3 regions of the Thermoanaerobacterium thermosaccharolyticum DSM 571 genome follow, and region 3 is predicted to be linked to each of the others. Evidence: riboswitches for the same ligand, from Rfam matches in the RefSeq annotation. Region 3 holds a riboswitch; each other region holds the start of a gene.
The links. A riboswitch is a leader RNA that binds a small molecule or an ion and turns the genes downstream of it on or off. The one in region 3 is predicted to bind S-adenosylmethionine.
Positions count from the first base shown of each region.

Region 1: linked by a shared signal. The riboswitch ahead of TTHE_RS03640 (homocysteine synthase) and the one ahead of metK (methionine adenosyltransferase) in region 3 are both predicted to bind S-adenosylmethionine.
Region 2: linked by a shared signal. The riboswitch ahead of TTHE_RS04230 (methylenetetrahydrofolate reductase) and the one ahead of metK (methionine adenosyltransferase) in region 3 are both predicted to bind S-adenosylmethionine.

Region 1 is NC_014410.1:740,964-748,367, reverse strand. It holds gene TTHE_RS13905 (DUF2933 domain-containing protein) at 23-181, opposite strand; gene lgt (prolipoprotein diacylglyceryl transferase) at 215-1,048, opposite strand; gene TTHE_RS03645 (YHS domain-containing protein) at 1,496-1,690, opposite strand; gene TTHE_RS03640 (homocysteine synthase) at 1,905-3,197, opposite strand; SAM riboswitch class I at 3,328-3,430, opposite strand; gene cysK (cysteine synthase A) at 3,520-4,440, opposite strand; gene TTHE_RS03630 (bifunctional cystathionine gamma-lyase/homocysteine desulfhydrase) at 4,445-5,581, opposite strand; gene TTHE_RS03625 (class I SAM-dependent methyltransferase) at 5,594-6,229, opposite strand; gene polX (DNA polymerase/3'-5' exonuclease PolX) at 6,405-7,404, opposite strand, start outside.
Region 2 is NC_014410.1:862,933-870,336, forward strand. It holds gene rsxE (electron transport complex subunit RsxE) at 1-189, shown strand, start outside; gene rsxA (electron transport complex subunit RsxA) at 158-736, shown strand; gene TTHE_RS04215 (RnfABCDGE type electron transport complex subunit B) at 750-1,589, shown strand; gene TTHE_RS04220 (SoxR reducing system RseC family protein) at 1,634-2,047, shown strand; gene TTHE_RS04225 (DUF362 domain-containing protein) at 2,231-3,160, opposite strand; SAM riboswitch class I at 3,315-3,409, shown strand; gene TTHE_RS04230 (methylenetetrahydrofolate reductase) at 3,468-4,370, shown strand; gene TTHE_RS04235 (homocysteine S-methyltransferase family protein) at 4,393-6,798, shown strand; gene TTHE_RS04240 (manganese catalase family protein) at 6,823-7,395, opposite strand.
Region 3 is NC_014410.1:2,196,712-2,204,115, reverse strand. It holds tRNA gene TTHE_RS11015 (tRNA-Pro) at 1-43, shown strand, start outside; tRNA gene TTHE_RS11010 (tRNA-Val) at 50-125, shown strand; gene TTHE_RS11005 (transposase) at 387-1,829, opposite strand; tRNA gene TTHE_RS11000 (tRNA-Tyr) at 1,981-2,066, shown strand; gene TTHE_RS10995 (peroxiredoxin) at 2,340-2,840, shown strand; gene TTHE_RS10990 (rubrerythrin family protein) at 2,864-3,367, shown strand; SAM riboswitch class I at 3,516-3,618, shown strand; gene metK (methionine adenosyltransferase) at 3,694-4,881, shown strand; gene TTHE_RS10980 (HD-GYP domain-containing protein) at 4,991-5,599, opposite strand; gene TTHE_RS10975 (hypothetical protein) at 5,899-6,471, shown strand; gene recD2 (SF1B family DNA helicase RecD2) at 6,539-7,404, shown strand, end outside.

The DNA.
Region 1 (7,404 bases), 1.3 Mb from region 3:
TTCACCAGGTATGTTACAATACCTATTCTGTTGCGTCATCCTCAGGTTTTTCGATTTGCCTATTGCCTTTATCTTGTTCATGGCTGTGATTATGACTATGCATACCTTTCATCATAAATAAATGCATTAATGGGCACAACAGTAGAAACAAAAACGGTAAAATAGTTGTTAAAAACTTCATCTGTAACACTCCTTTCATAAAATTTTTATTCAATTAATGGATATAGTAAAAGAAAACCGTCGATATTGCCATTAACAAAACTACCACCGCAATATCTAAAAAACCTTTTTTACTTTGTACCGGCATCTCATCTTTCTCAATAGTATTGTATTTTTTAATATAATGTGCCGCTATCAAAGCTGCAGCGATAAATATAGCACTAGCAAGATGAGCGATTGTAAATGGTGGTAAAATCATAGGATTTCCGACTCTAAAAAATTCTACAATAGATCTATTTATATTGAAGAAAATAACATATATGATAAATAATTGTCCATTGTATTTTATTTTGTCCCTTTTTCTCCAAAGCACGAAAAACATAATATAGTCAAGTAAAAATTCATAAACTTGTACAGGATGCAATAATTGTCCATTTACTTTTATTCCCCATGGCCATGGACGTGCCATTGCATACCCAAATATGTCGCATCCTATTCTTCCGATTGCTTGTCCTATAGCAAGCCCTGGCGACGCTAAATCTGCAATTTTCCAGAAATTTAATTTATATTTTCTAACATACCATATACTAAATAAAATCCCGGCAACTAAACTACCATGAATAGCCATCCCACCATCATGTATTTTCAGTATTTCAAGTGGATGTGTCAGGAAAAAATATGGTCGATATGTCAAAACGAATCCAAGCCTTCCCCCTATTATACCAACTATTATAAGGTACACGAGAAATTCTGAAACTTTGTCAACATCAAGGCCTTTTCTTTTGGCTTCTTTTAATGCCAAAATATACCCTGTGCCAACACCTATCGCTATCATTATTCCAAATAGATATATAGTGAAACCGCCAATATTAAACAAAGGTACTGTCATGAAAAATCTCCTCTCATATTAACTTTCATACTCATTCTTCAAAAAGATATATAAATTACTGTATCAATTGCTACAACAGTGTGCTAAAAGGCACTAATTCTCTGCTTTAAAAAATTTTATAAAAGATTGTCTTTATGTTTTACACCGATATTATTGCTATTACCGCCATAGCATCCATATATTATAACCTCCATTCCACATCTATCACTAACGCACGATATAATAAAAAATGATATAAGGTCTAAAATTAACTTAAGAAAAAGATACACTATAATAAAACCTTAGTACCATCTAGAAATTTATAATGCAAAAATCATGCCAAATAAAAAGGGCCTGAAAAATATCAAATCTCTAAATAAATTAGAGAATGATAGTTCAAACCCAAGTAAAAATTAATCAAATAGAAATTTATAATGCATTTTAGTAGATCATGTACGTCAGACCAAATTAACAGCAACCATGATGACTGTGCCCACCATGATGTCCTCCATCACTTTCATTTTTTACATATTTTTCTGGATTCTTTTCAAATTCTGCTTTACAACTTTTCGAACAGAAAAAATATTCCTTTCCATTGAATGTTGTTTTAGCTGCAGCATTATCCTCTTTAACATCCATTCCACACACTGGATCCTTAGCCATTTTTCACACCTCCTTTGATACATTATACCCATACTGGGTTTATGTTTATATGATATCATTTAATTACACAAAAGTCAATCGGAATATACATATTTATGTGCTTCTATTATTAATTTAAATATTATTGCCATAACATTATATTAAACAAATATCTAGTAAATTATTTTAAAAATGTCAAAAGCCCTCTTCTATTGTGAAGAGAGCTCTATAATAATTATTCTGCTGCTTTTTTAAGTGCTTGGTCAAGGTCATACAATATGTCGTCGATGTCTTCTATGCCTATTGAAAGTCTTATTTGGTCAGGGGTTACACCTGCTAATGACAATTCTTCTTCGTTTAATTGCGAATGTGTCGTGCTTGCTGGATGAATTACCAAAGACTTTGCGTCACCAACATTAGCCAGCAATGAGAATAATTCAAGGCTGTTTATGAATTTGATTCCAGCATTTATTCCACCTTTTATTCCAAATGTCAATATTGATCCAGCGCCTTTCGGTAGGTATTTCTTTGCAAGTTCATGGTATTTGTTTTCTTTAAGTCCAGGATAGTTTACCCACGTCACATTTGGATTGCTTGCTAAGAATTCTGCTACTTTTTGTGCATTTTCCACATGTCTTTGGACTCTTAATGACAAAGTCTCTAGTCCTTGTAAAAATAAAAATGCATTGAAGGGGCTTAAAGATGCACCAGTGTCTCTTAAAAGCTGTACCCTTAATTTTGTAATATATGCGGCCGGTCCAAATGATTCAACATATTTGATTCCGTGATAGCTGGGATCTGGCTCTACAAATTCAGTGAATCTTCCGCTTCCTGCCCAATCAAATTTTCCTGAATCTACTATTACTCCTCCTATTGATGTCCCGTGGCCTCCTATAAATTTTGTCGCTGAATGTACTACTATATCTGCCCCGTATTCAAACGGACGGAAAAGATATGGTGTTGCAAATGTGTTGTCTACAATTAGCGGTATTTTATTCTCATGCGCTATTTTTGCTATAGCCTCGAAATCAGGTATATTTATCCCGGGATTTCCTATTGTTTCTATATACAATGCCTTTGTTCTGTCTGTTATTGCTTTTCTGAAATTTTCAGGATCATCTGGATCTACAAATGTCGTTTTAATGCCAAGTTTAGGCAATGTTAAAGCGAAAAGATTGTATGTTCCACCATATAATGTACTTGCAGATACTATTTCATCACCTGCACCTGCTATATTTAATATAGAGTATGTTATAGCTGCAGCACCAGATGCTGTTGCAACTGCCCCTACTCCTCCTTCAAGTGCGGCAATTCTCTGTTCAAATACATCATTTGTCGGATTCATAATTCTTGTATATATGTTTCCTGCCTCTTTAAGATTGAATAATGCTGCTGCTTGATCAGTATCTTTAAAAACATATGATGTTGTCTGATAGATTGGAACAGCCATTGAACCTGTCGTAGGATCCGGCTTTTGCCCCGCATGTACCTGCAATGTATCAAATTTTAATTTTCTTTCTTCACTCATATAAATCTCTCCTCTTCATAATTTTAGTTTAAAGAAATTAAAATGTTATTCTTATAATTCACCTCTTTTCGCTTTTTTAGAATATTAAAAGCCCTCTTCGATGTAGAAGAGGGCTAAATTTACGCCGCTCCTCTCATCTCTCAGGTTTCCCTGCAGGATTTGGCACCAGACGCATAATATATGCCGGTTGCCGGGTTTCATCGGGCCAGTCCCTCCACCACTCTTGATAAGAGGTTCGATATTTTCTTTATATTGTTAATTATATTAACACTTTAAATCAATAATGTCAATAGGTATTCTTGGACATTTATCAGGTTGAAATTTAAAATCTATATAAATTTTCACTAAAATACCTATCAGATCTATCAGGAAATACTACAACTATATTTTTTGGTTCCTTTTGCTTATTAGCCTGTTTTATAGCCGCAGCAAAGGCAGCGCCCGACGATGATCCTACAAATAATCCTTCTCTTTTTGCAAGTTCCTTAACATAATAAAAGGCTTCATCATCAGATACCTTTTCGACATCATCTATTAAGCTTACATCCATAGTATCAGGTATAAAATCATTACCTATGCCCTCTATTTTATAGCATTTTACTAAATCTCCTCCACCAATTATTGAACCAATAGGATCAGCAAGCACGCCTTTTACTTTAGGATTTTTCTCTTTTAAATACCTAACTACACCTGTGAACGTTCCACCAGTACCTGCTCCAGCAATAAACACATCTACATTTCCATCCAAAGCATCATATATCTCTGGTCCTGTTGTTTCATAATGAGCCTTTACATTTGCCATATTTTTAAACTGGTTTGGAATATATGAGTCCTTAATCTCCTTTGCTAATTCATATGCTTTATCCATCGCTCCTTTCATTCCAAGCTCTTTAGGCGTATTTATTATTTCAGCACCCAAAGCTTTCATTAGTATCTGTTTTTCTACTGAAAATTTAGTTGGTACAACAAATATGACTTTATAACCTTTATTCAATGCTGCAAGTGCAAGGCCAATGCCCGTATTCCCAGCAGTAGGCTCTATTATAGTAGAACCTTTTTTTATTAACCCTTTATCTTCAGCATCTTTTATCATGTAATAGCACGTTCTATCTTTTACAGAACCACCAGGGTTCATGTTTTCTAGCTTGGCAAAGATGTTTACATATGGAGGTATATCAAAATGAGTTATTTTTAGAAGTGGTGTCTTGCCAATTAAATCACTGATTCCCTCTGCATATTTCATGATTTCAACTCCTTATTGCATTTTTTAAATCATCAATTAAATCCAGATAATTCTCAAGTCCAACTGATAGTCTTACTAACTTATCGGTTATGCCAAGCTTCAATCTCTGTTCCTCTGGTATAGACGCATGTGTCATTTTTGCTGGATATGAAATTAGGCTTTCATATCCGCCTAGGCTTTCCGCAAGTGTAATAAGTTTTACATTGTTTAATAATTTTAATGCCATATCTTTGTTTTTTAACTCAAATGAAATCACGCCTCCAAAGCCATCCATCTGCTCTTTTGCAATATCGTATCCTGGATGTGTATGTAAACCAGGATAATAAACTTTTTCAACTTCAGGTTGTTCCAAAAGCCAATTTGCAATTTCTTTGGCATTTTTCTCATGTCTTTCCATTCTAACGCTAAGTGTTTTTATTCCCCTAATCACAAGGTAAGAATCCTGTGGTCCTAAAATGCCACCAACTGCATTTTGCAGAAAATGAATTTTATGAGCTAATTCTTCACTATTAACAACGACAAGGCCTGCTACAACATCGCTATGGCCTCCAAGGTATTTTGTTGCACTATGAACAACTATGTCTGCACCTAATTCAATGGGTCTTTGGAAATATGGTGTCATAAAAGTATTATCAACTATCGAAAGTATGCTATATTCTTTAGCTATTCTTGAAATTTCTCTGATATTTGTAATTGTCATAAGAGGATTTGTAGGTGTTTCATAAAATATTGCCTTTGTATTTTTTGTTATACTATTTACAACATCATCTTTTAAAGACGTGTCTACAAATTTTGAAACTATGCCAAGCCTTTTAAAAACTTTCTCAAGTACCCTGAATGTTCCTCCATAAACATTATTTGAAACTATTACCTCGTCACCAGCATTAAAAAGCATCAAAACTGTCGATATTGCTGCCATGCCAGATGCAAAGGCAAAACCACCCTTTCCACCCTCTAGATCATTAATAAGCTTTTCTAATGATTCTCGTGTTGGATTACCTGTTCTTGAATATTCATAACCCCTATCTTTTCCTACGGCATCCTGTTTAAACGTCGATGTTTGGTATATAGGTGTTGATACTGCACCTGTTTTTTCGTCACCAAATATACCACCATGAATTAATTTTGTCTCCTTTCTCATCCTAAATCCTCCTTATTCTTTAATTCCTTTTGCTATAAATATTCCTGTTTTTGCTATCTCTCCTTTAGATGACTTTGCAGTTGCATAAAGTCCTGTTTCTTTTACAAGTATTTCTTTAAAGTTACTATGAATAAGCCATTTTTCTATATCTTCTAAATTAAATCCAAGCCATCTGTCGTACATTTCGAATCTTGCCCACTCACTACTGTGCTTCATAACATCTGTTATGATCAACATTCCGCCCGGCTTTAAAATCCTGTGTATTTCCATGATGCCTTTAAACGGATTTTCTACATGATGTAATACCATGTTTGAAAAAACTACATCGATAGAATCATCAATTATTGGTATTTGCTCCATACTTCCTTTTAAAAAAATTATGTTATTAATGCCAGCATTCTCAGCAGTTTGTTTTGCATATTTAAGCATTTCATCTGAAACGTCGATCCCAACAACTTCTCTTGCATATTTTGATAATTCCAAAGCCATAAATCCTGACCCTGTACCAATATCTGCAACAATTAAACCGCCTTTATTTTTTATGTTAGATCTTTCTATTGCAATGTTTCGAATATCATCATCGAAGTATTTTTTCCTAATCTCATCCCATTCTCCCGCTATACTGTCAAAATATTCTATATAGTTCATATAGCACCTCCTAATTTATAGTATTCCGATATGAATACTTGGTTATAATTAAAATACCATTCTTCTTCTAAAATGTCAATAAAAAAATTACTTTTTTAAAAAATTTCTTCAAGAAAAACATGGACTTCTCAAACTAAAAATTAACCCCCCTCCTGTAATAAAGAGGGGGATTAATTTAAGATTTATTAAAAATTTTATTTAGCTCATCAAAATCATACGTATTTATCACATCTTTCGCTTCAAGCCAACCTTTACGTGCAATGCCGATGCCATATTTTATGTCATCAAGTCCTTCTATCCTATGTGCATCTGGACAGATTGCAAATTTTACACCTTTTTCTTTTGCATATTTTATATATCTCCAATCCATGTCCAGTCTATAAGGGCTCGCATTTATTTCAATTATTTTGCCATATTCAGCAGCACTATCTATAACTTTATACACATCAAGGTCATAACCATCTCTTGCAAGGAGAAGCCTCCCTGTTAGATGTCCAATGATTTTTGTGTATCTATTTTTTATAGCTTTTATTATTCTCTCTGTCATATCATCTTTGCTCATTTTAAAGCTGGAATGAACAGATGCAATGACAAAGTCAAATCTTTTTAATATATCTTCATCATAATCAAGTGAACCGTCTCTTAATATATCAGATTCTATACCTTTTAATATCTTTATATCAGCATATTTATGATTCAATTCATCAATTTCATCCAATTGCCTTAAAATATCTTCTTCTTTAAGTCCATTTGCATAAAATGCAGATTTACTGTGATCTGTAATACCAATAATTTTATAACCGCGATCTCTTGCCGCATTCACCATCTCAGAAAGTGTATTTGCGCCGTCGCTGTATATCGTATGTACATGAAAAACCCCTTTGATGTCTTTTTCCTCTATTAATACTGGAAGTAACCCTTTTTCTGCCGCTTCAATTTCACCCATATTTTCGCGAAGTTCTGGAGGAATATACGATAAATTGAGATTATTAAATATCTCTTCTTCATCACGGCATTTAATAAGTAAATCACCCTTAAATAGACCATATTCATTCATCTTTATTCCCATTTGCCTTGCCCTATGCCTCATAGCTGTATTGTGCTCTTTGCTACCGGTAAAATGGTGCAATGCATATGGATACTCTTCATCTTTGACAACCCTTAAGTCTACATTT
Region 2 (7,404 bases), 1.3 Mb from region 3:
GGACCAAATTATCAACCTGCTTTGATATTCATCATGCCTCCAGGAGCATTTATAACATTAGGTCTTCTTCTTGGATTCTTTAGATTAATGGAAGGCGTTCAAAAAAAGAGAAGAGAGAAGGCAATAAAAAAGAAGGCATTGTTGGGAGGTGCATCACATGCTGACAGAGCTTATACTTATACTGATTAGTTCTATACTTGTAAATAACTTCGTATTAGTAAGATTTTTAGGTGAATGTCCTTTTCTCGGTGTTTCAAAGAATGTTGAGACAGCACTTGGAATGGGTATAGCTGTTACATTTGTCATGACAATAGCATCTGCTTTTGCATACATAGTGTATAATATGATACTTGTGCCACTAGGCTTATCTTACCTTGAGACAATAGCGTTTATACTTGTAATAGCTTCACTGGTACAATTTGTAGAAATGGTAATAAAAAAATCAAGTCCAGCTTTGCATCAAGCGTTAGGCATATATTTACCGCTTATAACGACAAACTGTGCAGTTTTAGGTGTTGCACTTTTAAATGTTCAACAAAACTATAACTTCATTGAGTCAGTGGTGAATGGATTTGGTTCAGCTGTAGGATTTACGCTTGCGATTGTTTTATATGCTGGAATAAGGGAAAGACTAGAGCTTGCGCCAATTTCAAAAGTGTTGGAGGGATTTCCGATAGCGCTTATTGGTGCTGGCTTAATGTCAATAGCTTTTCTCGGTTTTCAAGGATTAATATAAAGGAGTGCTTTGAATGAGTGGAATATTGCCATATTTGATATTGCCATTAGCAAGCCTTGGAGGAATGGGTTTAGTATTTGGAATAGTTTTAGCATACGCATCTAAAAAATTTGAAGTTAAGGTTGATCAAAAAGAAGTTGAAGTAAGAAATGCCCTTCCTGGTGCTAATTGTGGTGCATGTGGATATCCAGGTTGTGACGGATTCGCACATGCAGTATCAACAGGTAATGCACCAATAGACGGATGTAAAGTGGGAGGAGCATCTGCTGCTAAAAAAGTTGGGGCTATTCTTGGTGTCAAAACAGATGTTAGTAATAAAAAGATGGTAGCATTTGTTAAGTGCAATGGTACTAGAAAAAATGCATTAGAAAAATATAAATATTTTGGTATCGATGACTGCAGGTCAGCAGTGCAGTACCAAGATGGATCAAAAGGGTGCCGTTTTGGATGTCTTGGCCTTGGAACATGTGAAAAATTGTGCCCATTTGACGCTATACATGTAATAGGCGATGGAGTCGCTGTTGTTGATGAGGATAAATGCACTGGGTGTGGGATTTGTGTAGATGCTTGTCCTAAAAATATAATAGAGTTAGTTGATGCAAACACTAAGACAAGGGTTATATGCTCTAATACTGATAAAGGCAAAAATGTAAGGCCAGTGTGTACAGTTGGATGTATAGGATGCAAAGCGTGTGAAAGAGCATGTAATTATGATGCCGTGCATGTCATAGATAATTTAGCTAAGATAGATTATGAAAAATGCGTATCATGCATGGCGTGTGTTGAAAAATGTCCTACAGATTCCATATATCCTTTTAAGACAAGCTTGATTGTAAACAAAATAAATGTTTAAATATTTTGTAAAGCTGGTTAAAAAAATGAGTGAGGCGTTAATTAATGACTGAAAAAGGATGCGTTGCCAATATAAAAGATGGAAAAGCAAAAGTTGAGCTACTAAGAAATGACATGTGCGGGAAATGCCATGCATGTGATATGGGAAGCAATAACAGAATGATGGTTGAAGTTGATGCAATTGATGAATTAAAAGTTGGTGATAATGTTTTATTAGAAATTAGAGAAACTTCAATGTTAAAGGCTACTATGATAATGTATGGCATACCGCTTTTATTTTTCTTTGTAGGTGTGTTTGCTGGTTATGCTGTAGCACATATATTTGGAATAGATAATTTTTCCCAGATGATAGAAGCTATATCGGGACTGTTATTTACGGCTATATCATTTATAGGCATTAAATACTATAGTAAAAAGGTAATAAATAAAGAATACAAACCTGTCATTAAAAAAATATAAATACAATATTAAGATAATACATATGATTCCACTGCAAAACTAATTTTTAACTAGTTTTATGCGATTCCAAAATTTGCCTAAATTTAAAAATGTTTTATCTAATAATAGATAAAGAAGACTTTTGCAGTGGAATCTCATAATATATTTAATAATTAAAACCTTTATTTGTGCAACTTAACATTTTTATGATTTGCCAGGTACCATTTGTTTGATTCCATTTGAATCCAGCGCAATGCCATAGCCATACGCTAAAGTTGAAAAATTTAATTCAGCCTGTTGTAATGGTATTCCTTTAATTGTGACATTTTTTAATTCGCCTGTTCCTACACCTCTTTTGGCGCATTGAAATAAATAGTTTACCCCCTGCGGCATGAATCCAAACATTCTGGCACCTACCGTGTCAGTTGCTACAGGATCGGTTCCTGCTATTATCATGTTTGCATTGATAGGCTTTCCTTCAGATGGGCCTGTGCCTATCATTGCTTCTTGTGCGCTTAATATTGTAAGGTCTATAGAAATTTTTTCTGCCATTGCTCTTATGAAATTGTGGAGGTCATCATGTATTCCTAGATTTTTTTTCGGAAATCCATGTATTTCTGCAGGAGGCCAGCTTAAAGCTATGTTTTTTATTCCAAGGGACACAGTCGCTTCCTCGTGTATCTTCATTTGAGTGAATGAAATCAAAACATCCATCTTTTCATAAAGGTCATTTACTTTTGTAGATTTAACGAGGCAATCGTCAAGCAACAGTTCTACATAAGGTCCATAATTTAAATCCACAAACTCGACGCCCTCTTCTGATATGACTTTATCAATGCCATTATCTGACATGACTTTTGGCGTAGGATCACCGCCAGAACCGGCGGCAATTACTATTCTTCCGGGATTTTTCGATTTTATATACCTGATTAATGCCCTTAATGTATTTGGACCGACTATTGTACCGCTTTGTGGCGGTTTGCTTTTGACAAAATTAGGTGTAATCACAACTGTATTGCCTGCATCTATTAAATTTTGAAGTGGAAGTAAATTTAATGCGTTGTTTAGGTTTTCTATTTCATCAGGTCCTGATGTGATGGAAACTACAGGTTCGACTATTTTTCTGTATCTCATAAAATCACCTCATATATATCTTTTCACATTTTTAAAAAAATAAAAGATTAATTGCAGCATAAAACACCAAGGAATTTTAATGATTCAACAAATATTTCATTGACATTTAAGCATCTGGATTGTATTATATAATTTAACAAATTAATATAATAAACTCTTATCAAGAGTAGCGGAGGGACTGGCCCTATGAAGCTCGGCAACCGGATATCACGGTGCCAATTCCAGCAGCGTATCGCTGAAAGATGGGAGCACATTTATCTCTTCTTTTGGCGAAGAGATTTTTTTATTTTTATCAGGAGGGGTTATATTGTTAAATTCAAAAAATTTATGTCAAAAGCTCAATAACCGTGAATTTGTTGTTACTGTTGAGATGTCAACGCCAAAAGGAGCTGATATTTCAAATTCTATTGAAGAAGCAAGAAAATTGTATGGAATAGTGGATGCTTTAAATATAACTGACTGTCCTATGGCAAACATGAGGATGAGTCCGATTGCGCTTGCACATCTTCTACAAAATCATCTGAATATTGAAACTATATTCCATCTAACTTGCAGGGATAGAAATCTTATAGGTCTTCAGGCAGAGCTTTTAGGGGCGTATGCTCTTGGAGTAAGAAATATTCTTGCATTGACGGGTGATGATCCTAAACGTGGAGATGTACCTCAAGCAACTGGTGTATACGATGTGGATTCTATAGGGTTAATTAAGATTGCAAAATCGTTAAACAACGGTTTTGACTACAGTGGAAACAGGCTGGAGTCATCGACAAGCTTTTGTATAGGTACTACAGCAAATCCAAATGATTTAAGCAAAGAATCAATAGAAAAATTAAAGATAAAAATAGAAAATGGGGCATCATTTATACAGACACAACCGGTTTATGATGAAAAAATATTATATAGATTCCTTGATGCAATAAGCAAGTTCGGCATACCTGTCTTAGTAGGTGTTCTGCCGCTTAAAAGTTATAAAATGGCTGTCAATTTAAATGCAAAGGTACCAGGCATTGAAATACCTGATTACATCCTTGAAAGATTAAAAAACAACGGAAAAGGCGAAGGACTTAAAATTGCGGTAGAGTTTATAAATAAGATAAAAAATCTGGTAAGTGGTGTTCATATTATGCCGCTTGGGAGGACGGACATCGTCGTCGATATTATCAATAATGTAAAAAATATAAAGACAGATATTAAAAAAGAAGTTTTGTAATCACTGTAAGGAGATGTAATCATTGGATATTTTAAAGAACTTAAAGAATAGTGTAATTGTGTTTGATGGAGCAATGGGAACGATGCTTCAAATGAAAGGGCTTAAAACAGGTGAGTGCCCAGAGTACTATAACATAACACACCCGGATATCGTATATGAAATTCATAAATCGTACATCGATGCTGGCGCTGATGTGATTGAAACAAATACTTTTGGTGCCAATAGGATAAAATTGAAAGCTTATAATCTTTCTGGCGATGTACCGTTGATAGTAAGAAGTGCTGTTAAGATAGCAAAGAAGGCTGCAGGAGATAAAGCGGTTGCCCTTTCGATGGGACCTATTGGAGAATTGATGGAGCCTTTCGGCAAACTTACATTTGATGAAGCATATAATGCCTTTTCTGAAGTCGCTGTAGAAGGTGAAAAGGCAGGTGCAGATTTAGCACTAATAGAAACTATGTCAGATATTTTAGAAGCTAAGGCGGCTATTCTTGCAGTGAAAGAAAATACGAATTTAAAAGTAATATGCACTATGACGTTTCAAGAAGATGGAAGAACATTGATGGGGACAGATCCTGTGACAGCTGTTGTGAGTCTTCAAGGGTTGGGGCTTGACGCTATTGGCGTGAATTGTTCTACAGGGCCTGATATGATGGCTGATATAGTAAAAAAGATGTCGGAAGTTGCTCGAATACCTATTTTAGCGCAGCCAAATGCCGGGATGCCTCATTTAAAGGATGGCAAGACGTTCTACAATGTATCGCCGGAGCAATTTGTACATCAGTCAAAAAAACTTTTAGAGTGTGGCGCATCTATTGTAGGTGGCTGCTGTGGCACGACACCGGAGTTCATTAAATTATTAAAGAACGATGTATATAATGTTGAGCATAAATCGACCATGAGGAAAGTGACAGCAGTTTCATCAAATACAAAAACTGTTTTCATAGGTGAAAATAACCCAATATGTATAATAGGTGAGAGGATAAATCCGACAGGTAAAAAAAGGCTAAGTGCGGCTATAAAAGAGGGTAAGTTTAATATTCTGTTTGATGAAGCGAGCTCACAGGAAAATTTAGGCGCTGATATGTTGGATATAAATATTGGAGTGCCGGGAATAGATGAAGAGAAGCTAATGCCTTATGTCGTCTCGCAGATTCAAAATATTGTCAATCTGCCGTTGCAGATAGATAGCAGCAATGTCAAAGCAATAGAAAATGCAGTAAGAATAGTAAGAGGAAAGCCGATTATAAACTCTGTAAGCGCAAAAGAAAAAAGCTTACAAGAAGTATTGCCCATTGTTAAAAAGTATGGTACTAACGTTATAGGACTTACAATAAGCGATGAAGGGCTTCCTAGAAATGCGGAGGAAAGGCTTAAAAATGCTGAAAAGATTGTAAAAACAGCCTTTGACTATGGAATACCAAAGGAAGATATTATAATTGATTGCATAGCTCTTACGGTGTCATCGGAGCAGACGGCGGCGATTGAAACTTTAAAGGCAATTAAACTTGTAAAAAGTGAACTTGGTGTAAGCACGATTATTGGACTTAGCAACATATCTTATGGTTTGCCTGAGCGGCAACTTATAAATACTGCATTTCTTGCCATGGCAGCATCATACGGCCTTGATGCAGTGATAGTAAATCCAAACGATAAAATTACGATGGATATATTAAATGCATCAATGGTTTTGACATCTAGGGATGCAAGATGTGAAAAATACATACAGACATATAAAAAAGATGATAAAATCAGCAATATATCCGATGCAACGATTGAAGAAAAACTAAAAAAAGATGCAAGCCAAATGCTTTATAAAAACATACTAGAAGGTAAAAAGGCAGACATAGATAGATTAGTGCTGGAAATACTTAATGAAGGCGTAGAACCATTAAGCATAGTAGATAATACAATAATACCTGCATTGAAGGATGTAGGAGACAAGTACGATAAGGGAATATATTTTCTACCGCAGCTTTTAAACTCCGCTGAAGTTGTAGAAAGCGCTTTTAAAGTTTTAAAAGAAAAGATGCCAAAAGGAATGGGATCTAAAGGCAAAATAATACTTGCTACAGTAGAAGGCGACATACACGACATAGGTAAAAATATAGTCAAAGTCCTTCTTGAAAATTACGGGTACGAGGTAATAGATCTTGGGAAAGATGTGAAACCATCTACTATAGTTGACGAACTGAAGCGGACGAAAGCACCGCTTGTAGGGCTTAGTGCCTTAATGACTACGACGCTTAACAATATGGAAAAGACGATTAAAATATTAAGGAAGGAACATGATGTAAAAATCATGGTTGGTGGTGCTGTGCTTACAAAAGATTATGCAATGAAAATCGGCGCTGATTATTATGGTGCAAATGCGCAAGAGGCGGTTAGGATAGCCGATAAAGTATTTAGCGAATTAAACAAAGAGTAAAAGCCGGTGGTTCCGGCTTTTACTTTAATATATTTTTTTGCATCTTAGATGTTCTCTTACCCTATCTAAAGTCTCTCCAAATCTCTGGAAGTGTACAATTTCTCTTTCTCTTAAAAATCTCAATGTATCTTTTACACATGGATCATCAGTAAGGTTTATAAGGTGTTCATATGTTGCCCTTGCTTTTTCCTCGGCTGCCATGTCTTCATGAAGATCTGCGATTACATCACCCTTTGCTTGAATGTACGCCGCTGTCCAAAGCATTCCTGTTGCGTCGTTGTAGAAAATTGCCCTGTCGTGTTCGGTGTACTGCTCACCAAGCCCTTCTCTTCTAAGCTCTTCTGCTGGTACACCTTTTAAAAGCTTAAATACCATTGTGGCAATTATTTCAAGATGCGCAAATTCTTCTGTGGATATATCTGTCAATGTTCCCTTTGCTTGGCCTGTAGGCATTGTGTATCTTTGAGTCTGGTATCTCAACGCTGCAGCTAATTCACCATCCGGTCCTCCATACTGTGCTATTAAAAATTTAGCCATCTTGATGTCTGGCTTACATACATTGGCAGGATATTCTAATTTTTTTTCATACACCCACATAGTATCACC
Region 3 (7,404 bases):
TGGGAGCATGGGGTCGGGGGTTCGAGTCCCTCCACCCCGACCATAATTTGGTCGTATAGCTCAGCTGGGAGAGCACCTGCCTTACAAGCAGGGGGTCATAGGTTCGAGCCCTATTGCGACCACCATTTTTATTAAGTCGATAGAGGATAATTTTATTGGTTTAGAATATAATATTAGGTGATTGTGAAACTATGAGACGAAAATTTACAGCTAGCAATCAATAGAGGAAGATATAGGAAAGATACAGTATACCAGAGAGTACATTTAATCAAGAAAGGTCTGAATTTTATTGATGAACATTGAAAACAGAAAAAAACAGGCATGACAAATAGACCCCAATGATTTATGCAAATGAGGTAGATGCTTAAGTTTAGCTGGCTGTTGAATTAAGCAGCTATAGACTTAACAGAACGAATTTTATCTATAGCTCCCATACGGTATGCTAGTAAAACAGTAATAAGATGCGCAGCACCAGCCATGAAGAAATCTGCCTTGATGGTTTTGCGGTCTCTAGCCTGGAGATTACCAAGCTGCAGGGGAAGTTTGAGCCTAGAGATAACCTGCTCAATGATATGTCGAAAATCAGCTATTTGATTCCATTGCTCTGTATCTCTAGGAATAGGGGTATGAACTCTATAATTATCTTTGGGATATGTATAAAACATTCTGCCACAATCGGAAGTTGTACATTTATCCTCGCAGGAACAAACATATTTGCCACCAGGTAACTTTTCAGTTTTAGGGCAAATAAACTTGTTCCTAAAGGAACGGTTTTTACCTTTACAAGAGCCATCCCATTTCATTGGAAGAGATGGGTCCTTTGGGCATGTAGGAATACCATCTTCATTAATTCCTGGCTTGCCGAAATTTTTTCTGGTATTTCTAGGATTAAGAGCAATGACAGGCAGAATGCCATGATTCTCAAAGAGATATTTATAGTTTGGGACATCATCGAAGCCAGAATCAGCAGTCATAGCATAAATATTAAAGTTACGATGACGCTCAAAAAAATTCTCCATAGCAGGTATAAGCAGTTTTCCATCCCATGTAAGTTTAACTTCTTCAGGGGATGCGGGCTCAGAGCTATCAGTATAATCATTAAAATCCGGCTGGTAATCGCAAAAGTCCATATGTCTTAAAATGCCGAGGGCATTAGACACAACTATAGTTTTGTGGGCATAACAGAAAGTACCATTGATATATTGCAATTTAATATTAGGGTCAACAGAAGCAGTTTTAGGCATTTGATTATAGGCCATTTTATAGATGTCTTCTTTTGACTTGTCCTTGTTAAAGTATTGAAGCTTTTTAACAAGAGCATTAAAGAATTTGGGGTTGTTTTCCTTAACATAGCATTCAATACCAGTAGTATCCATAATATAAACTTCAGCAGGATTGATGCCTAATTCTTTTTCAAGGGCTTGGCCAATTTCCTGACAAATAGGTTCAGTAATATCGACTAACTTATGAAAGAAGGCTTCAATGTCATCACAGTAATCCTGTTTGAACCTTGAGTAAAAAGAAGCATCAGGAACAGTATTAAGCCCACAAAAATCACGGAGTTCTTTTGAAAATGACAAAAAAGTAATAAGTAAATCAATAGTTGGTATAGAAAGTAACTTTTGCAACAGTAAGGTTGAAACAATTGAATCGAGAGAATTATCATGAGGGCGACCAGTAGCTTTATTATAGTGAAAATACCAATTTACAGGGATTAACTCACAAATATTAATATACTGGTCAAGAAGCTCAAGCAACTGAGGTTTTTGAACAACAACAAATTTATGAAAATCATCAATAAAATCAGAAAAATGAAGTTGCTTTATCATGCAGGATCTCCTTTCACTTTGGTTTGATTTTGAATATTTGGTATAATATATAATTCGGCAAAAGTGGAGGAAAATCCTGCTGATATATAAAATAAAACCCTTTAAAATCAATAATTTTGGGGTTTTACAAAAAGCTAATATAATATTTCATGGAGGGATACCCAAGTGGCTAAAGGGGGCAGACTGTAAATCTGTTGGCTTGTGCCTTCGATGGTTCGAATCCATCTCCCTCCACCATATAAGTTAGGCTATAAGGCCTTTTTTTATTTTGCCATTTTTTCCTGCTATCATCAATTTTCAAATCTCAAATAAAATATTCTAAGAAGATATTTTTTATCACAATTGATAAATATTTTCAACAAACATATTGACATCAAAAATAAATGATGTATAATAGTACTTGTGAAGGGAAAATAATTATTAATGGAAAGGCGATATTAATAGTTTTCCCTGTATGTTTACGAAATTTTAGTAGTTAAATAATAACTTATGTGAAGAGGTGTGTTACATATGTCTTTGGTGGGGAAAAAAGCTCCTGATTTTAAATTAGACAGCACTAAAGGTCAAATATCTTTATCCGATTATAAGGGAAAATGGGTAGTACTTTTCTTTTATCCACTGGACTTTTCGTCCGTATGTTCTACTGAGATACCAGAGTTTAATAGAAGGAAATCAGAATTTGAAAAACTGAATGCAGAGATTTTAGGTATCAACACAGACAGCGTATACTCTCACAATGCCTGGATAGAAAGCCTTGGCGGGATAGATTATCCTCTTATATCTGATTACAATAAAGAAGTCACCAAACAGTATGGTATACTGATTGAAGAAGCTGGTATTGCTTTAAGAGCAGCTTTTATCATTAACCCAGATGGAATCATTGATTATGAAGTTGTACATGAGCCAGTAATCGGCAGAAATGTCGATGAAATACTAAGAGTGCTTAACGCACTTCAAACAGGCCATGCTTGTCCTGTCGGCTGGAAACCGGGGGATAAAGTATTAGATTAAAAAAATTAAGGAGGAGATTTGAAATGAGAGAAATGACCAAAAAAAATCTAAGTGATGCTTACGCTGGTGAAAGCCAGGCACATATGAGGTACCAAATATTTGCCGATGTTGCAGAGAAGGAAGGCAAACCAAACATAGCGAAGCTTTTTAGAGCTATATCGTACGCAGAACTGGTTCATGCTACAAATCACTATAGGACATTAGGAGAAGTGAAAGACACAGTAGCAAATCTTGACAAAGCAATAGCAGGTGAAACGTTTGAAGAAGAAGAAATGTATCCTGCATATAAGGCAGTTGCTGATCTGCAAGAAGAGAAAGCTGCAGATAGAAGTTTTAATTATGCGTTAGAAGCAGAAAAAATACATGCTAAGATGTACACAGATGCAAAAGCTGCAGCATTGAAAAATGAAGACATAAAGATTTCTAAAGTATATATTTGTCCAGTATGTGGCTATACTGTAATTGATACAGCACCAGAAAAATGTCCTGTATGCGGAGCTCCAAGGGATAAGTTTGTTGTATTCTAAAAGGCAAAAGAACCCCTTCATTATTCGTATATAGTTAATTTATTAGTGCTTGGGAATACTCAAGCACTTTTTTACATGCAGATTAAATTTTTTTAAGTTGACTTCTCAAATATACTGTGTTATTATATTTTAAGTTAAATAACGAGAACTCTTATCAAGAGAGGTGGAGGGAGGAGCCCTATGAAGCCCGGCAACCTGTCTTTGTGACAAGGTGCTAATTCTCGCAGAAGGTTACTTCTGAAAGATGAGGGTGTACATGCCTCTTCTTTTGGAGAGGTTTTATTTTGTTTAAGTTTTTTTATGTGATTTAAAAAAGGAGGATACTAATGAAAAAGTATTTTACTTCAGAATCTGTAACTGAAGGACATCCAGATAAAATTTGTGACCAAATATCTGACGCAATAGTTGATGAAATACTTAAAAATGATCCATATGCAAGAATAGCTTGTGAGACGGCTGTAACAACTGGTATGGTTTTAGTTATGGGTGAAATCTCTACCAAATGCTATGTGGACATACCTAAAATTGCAAGAAAAGTTATAGAGGAGATAGGGTACACTCGCGCAAAATATGGTTTTGATGCAGATACATGCTCTGTTCTTACATCTATTGATGAACAGTCTCCTGATATAGCGCTTGGAGTTGACAAAGCATTGGAAGTAAAGAAAGGTATTTCACATAATGACCTAGAAGAACAAGGAGCTGGAGACCAAGGCATGATGTTTGGATACGCATGCACAGAGACTCCTGAGCTTATGCCGCTTCCTATATCGCTTGCCCATAGACTTGCTCGTAGACTGGCAGAGGTCAGAAAAAATGGTATATTAGATTATCTAAGGCCTGATGGAAAGACACAGGTTACAATAGAGTACATTGACGATGTTCCGAAGAGAGTAGACTCGATAGTCGTATCAACACAGCATTCACCTGATGTTGACCATGACAAGATAGAAAATGACGTAAAAGAATATGTAATAAAGCCAATTGTTCCGCCAGAGCTAATTGATGATGGCACAAAAATATACGTAAATCCAACAGGAAGGTTTGTCGTAGGTGGACCACAAGGCGACAGTGGACTTACAGGTAGAAAGATAATAGTTGATACTTACGGCGGATATGCTAGGCATGGCGGTGGTGCGTTTTCTGGCAAAGATCCGTCAAAAGTTGATAGATCTGCTGCATATGCTGCAAGGTATGTTGCGAAAAATATCGTTGCTGCTGGTCTTGCTGACAGGTGCGAAGTTCAACTGGCGTATGCAATAGGTGTTGCTACACCGTTAGAAGTAAATATTGATACTTTTGGCACTGGAAAGATTCCTGATGATGAAATATCGGATATTGTAAAGAAAGTATTTGATTTAAGACCTGCTGCAATCATAAGAGATCTTGATCTCAGAAGGCCTATCTATAGACAAGTTGCTGCATACGGACATTTCGGAAGAACAGACCTTGACCTTACATGGGAGAGAACTGATAGAGTAGAAATACTAAAGAAACTTGCTTTTAATAAATAAATTTTAAGCCCGGAAAAATTCCGGGCTTGCGGCATTTATATATCTATTGCCGCATCAAAATATGTACGCTACGCTAATAATATTATAACACATAATTTTAAAAAATCTATTAGATGGCAATTCCATTATTTTCATTATTTTTTCTTAGAAAAACCGATTCATTATTTTTTAATACTTTTTCTAGTGCAGAAACTAACATCTGATTATATTTATTGTTGCAATCCTTTAAATCCTGTATCGCTTCATCAAAACTTTTTACTTTTTTATATGAATAAGATCTTTTATTTGTCATAGCATCAAAAGAATCACAGACAGCTATAATTTGAGCACTTAACGGGATAAACTTAAGACCGTAAGGGTATCCCGAACCATCCAGTCTTTCATGATGGTATAAAACAGCAGGTATTAAATACATAAGTGGAGACAGCACTTCCAGCATATTTGCGCCGCAACTGGAATGCAATTTAACAAGGTCATATTCGGTGCTTGTAAGTTTGTCTGGTTTTGATAAAATGTTAATCGGTATCATTGTTTTTCCTATGTCATGAAGCAAGGCACCCTTGTATATAGAGAGCTGCTCATTTAAGCTCAAATGAATCATATTAGCAATCTTAAAAGATAATTTTGCAACTCTTAGACTGTGTTTGTATGTCTCGTAATTATAGTTTTTTAGCGACAGCAAAAGATGCGATATAAGTTTATCTTCACCATAATTCATATTCTTTTTCTCCTTTTTTCGACATTTTCTATTATATTATAAATTTTGTTAACAGTCAATAAATGTATATGATGTAATAAAATTCAAAAAAAAAAAAAAAAAAAAAAAAAAAAAAAAAAAAAAAAAAAAAAAAAAAAAAAAAAAAAAAAAAAAAAAAAAAAAAAAAAAAAAAAAAAAAAAAAAAAAAAAAAAAAAAAATCAGAAAATTATGATTAGTTCTTGACAACCATATATTGACTTTGGAAAAATTATCTTATATAATAAATACAAACATAAGTTCGCACAAAGGAGTAATGGAGATGAGAAATGTTGAGATGCCAGATGTGTACCTTGCTATTTTACCTTATTATATAGATGAATACGGAAATGGGACAGAACTTATAGACTTGGATGGTAATGTATCGTTTATAAAGTGCAGCGTAAAAAGCTGCTTAAATAAGACGTTAAAAAGATATGCTGTAGACTTAAATGCTATAAGAGAAAAGTATGCGAAAAGCCTTGGCATAAGAAATTCATTTCCAATCCCATTAGCTCGTGACTTTACCTTGATACAATTAAAGGTGAGGATCCCTAAGGTAGCAAAGGACACTGCTTACGGATATATATGTTATGAAAAAATAAAGAAGGTAGAAGAACGTGCATCATTTAGTTTAGTATATGTAGGTGAATGTGACATAAAAGTTTATCAAAAGAAAGCATCAATAGAAAAACACATGAGGGATGCTTCTATGATGAAGACGTTTTTTGCTAATTTAGATTCATTAAATTATGATGATAATAGAGCAATGTACAATCTTCCTGCAACAAAAGCAGACATAGCACTTTTATACGAAGAGATCGTTAAGATAAAGTTTAAAATTGAAAAAATGTGATATGTGCTTCAAATATAGCTAAAAATAATATACAATGTTAATAGAATAAGGCAAAGTAGGGATAAGAATGGTGGAAATAGTAGGTACAGTTGAGGAGATAATATTTAAAAACGAGCAGAATGGATATGCTGTATTAGAGCTTAATTCTAAAACAGATTCTATTACCGTTGTGGGCTATATGCCGTACGTGGGAATCGGTGAGACTTTAAAGATTGAAGGAGAATGGATGACGCACCCTGATTATGGGGAACAGGTAAAAGTATCAAAGTATGAAATGATAGCACCCTCATCATTGTATGGCATGGAGAGATTCCTATCATCGGGGCTTATAAGAGGCATAGGACCCGTTATGGCAAAGAAGATTGTTTCAAAATTTGGACTCGATTCACTTAATATAATAGAGACACATCCTGAGAAGTTAATGGAAATACCGGGTATAGGCGAAGAAAGAGTCAAGATGATAACTGAGTCTTATGAAAAGCAAAAGGGTTTAAGAGATGTGATGGTGTTTTTGCAGGGGTACGGTATATCTACCACAAATGCCATAAAAATTTACAAACAGTATGGCGATGATTCAATAAATCTTATAAAGCAAAACCCGTACAGGTTATCTGATGAGATATTTGGAATTGGATTTAGGACTGCCGATAAAATCGCTTTTGCAATGGGGGTTGATGCACATTCAAGCTACAGAGTTTCATCAGGGACGAAATACGTTTTAATGCAGTACGCTGCAAATGGACATACATATGTACCTCTTGACTTATTATCAAGGGAAACGGCTAAACTCCTTGATGCATCTGAAGAAGAAGTGAATGATTCCCTTGTGCTTTTGGCTCAGAGCGGCAAGGTAATGTTTGAAACATTTGAGGATGGATCTCACGGTGTTTATTATATACCATATTTTACGGCAGAAAACAATACAGCAGATAA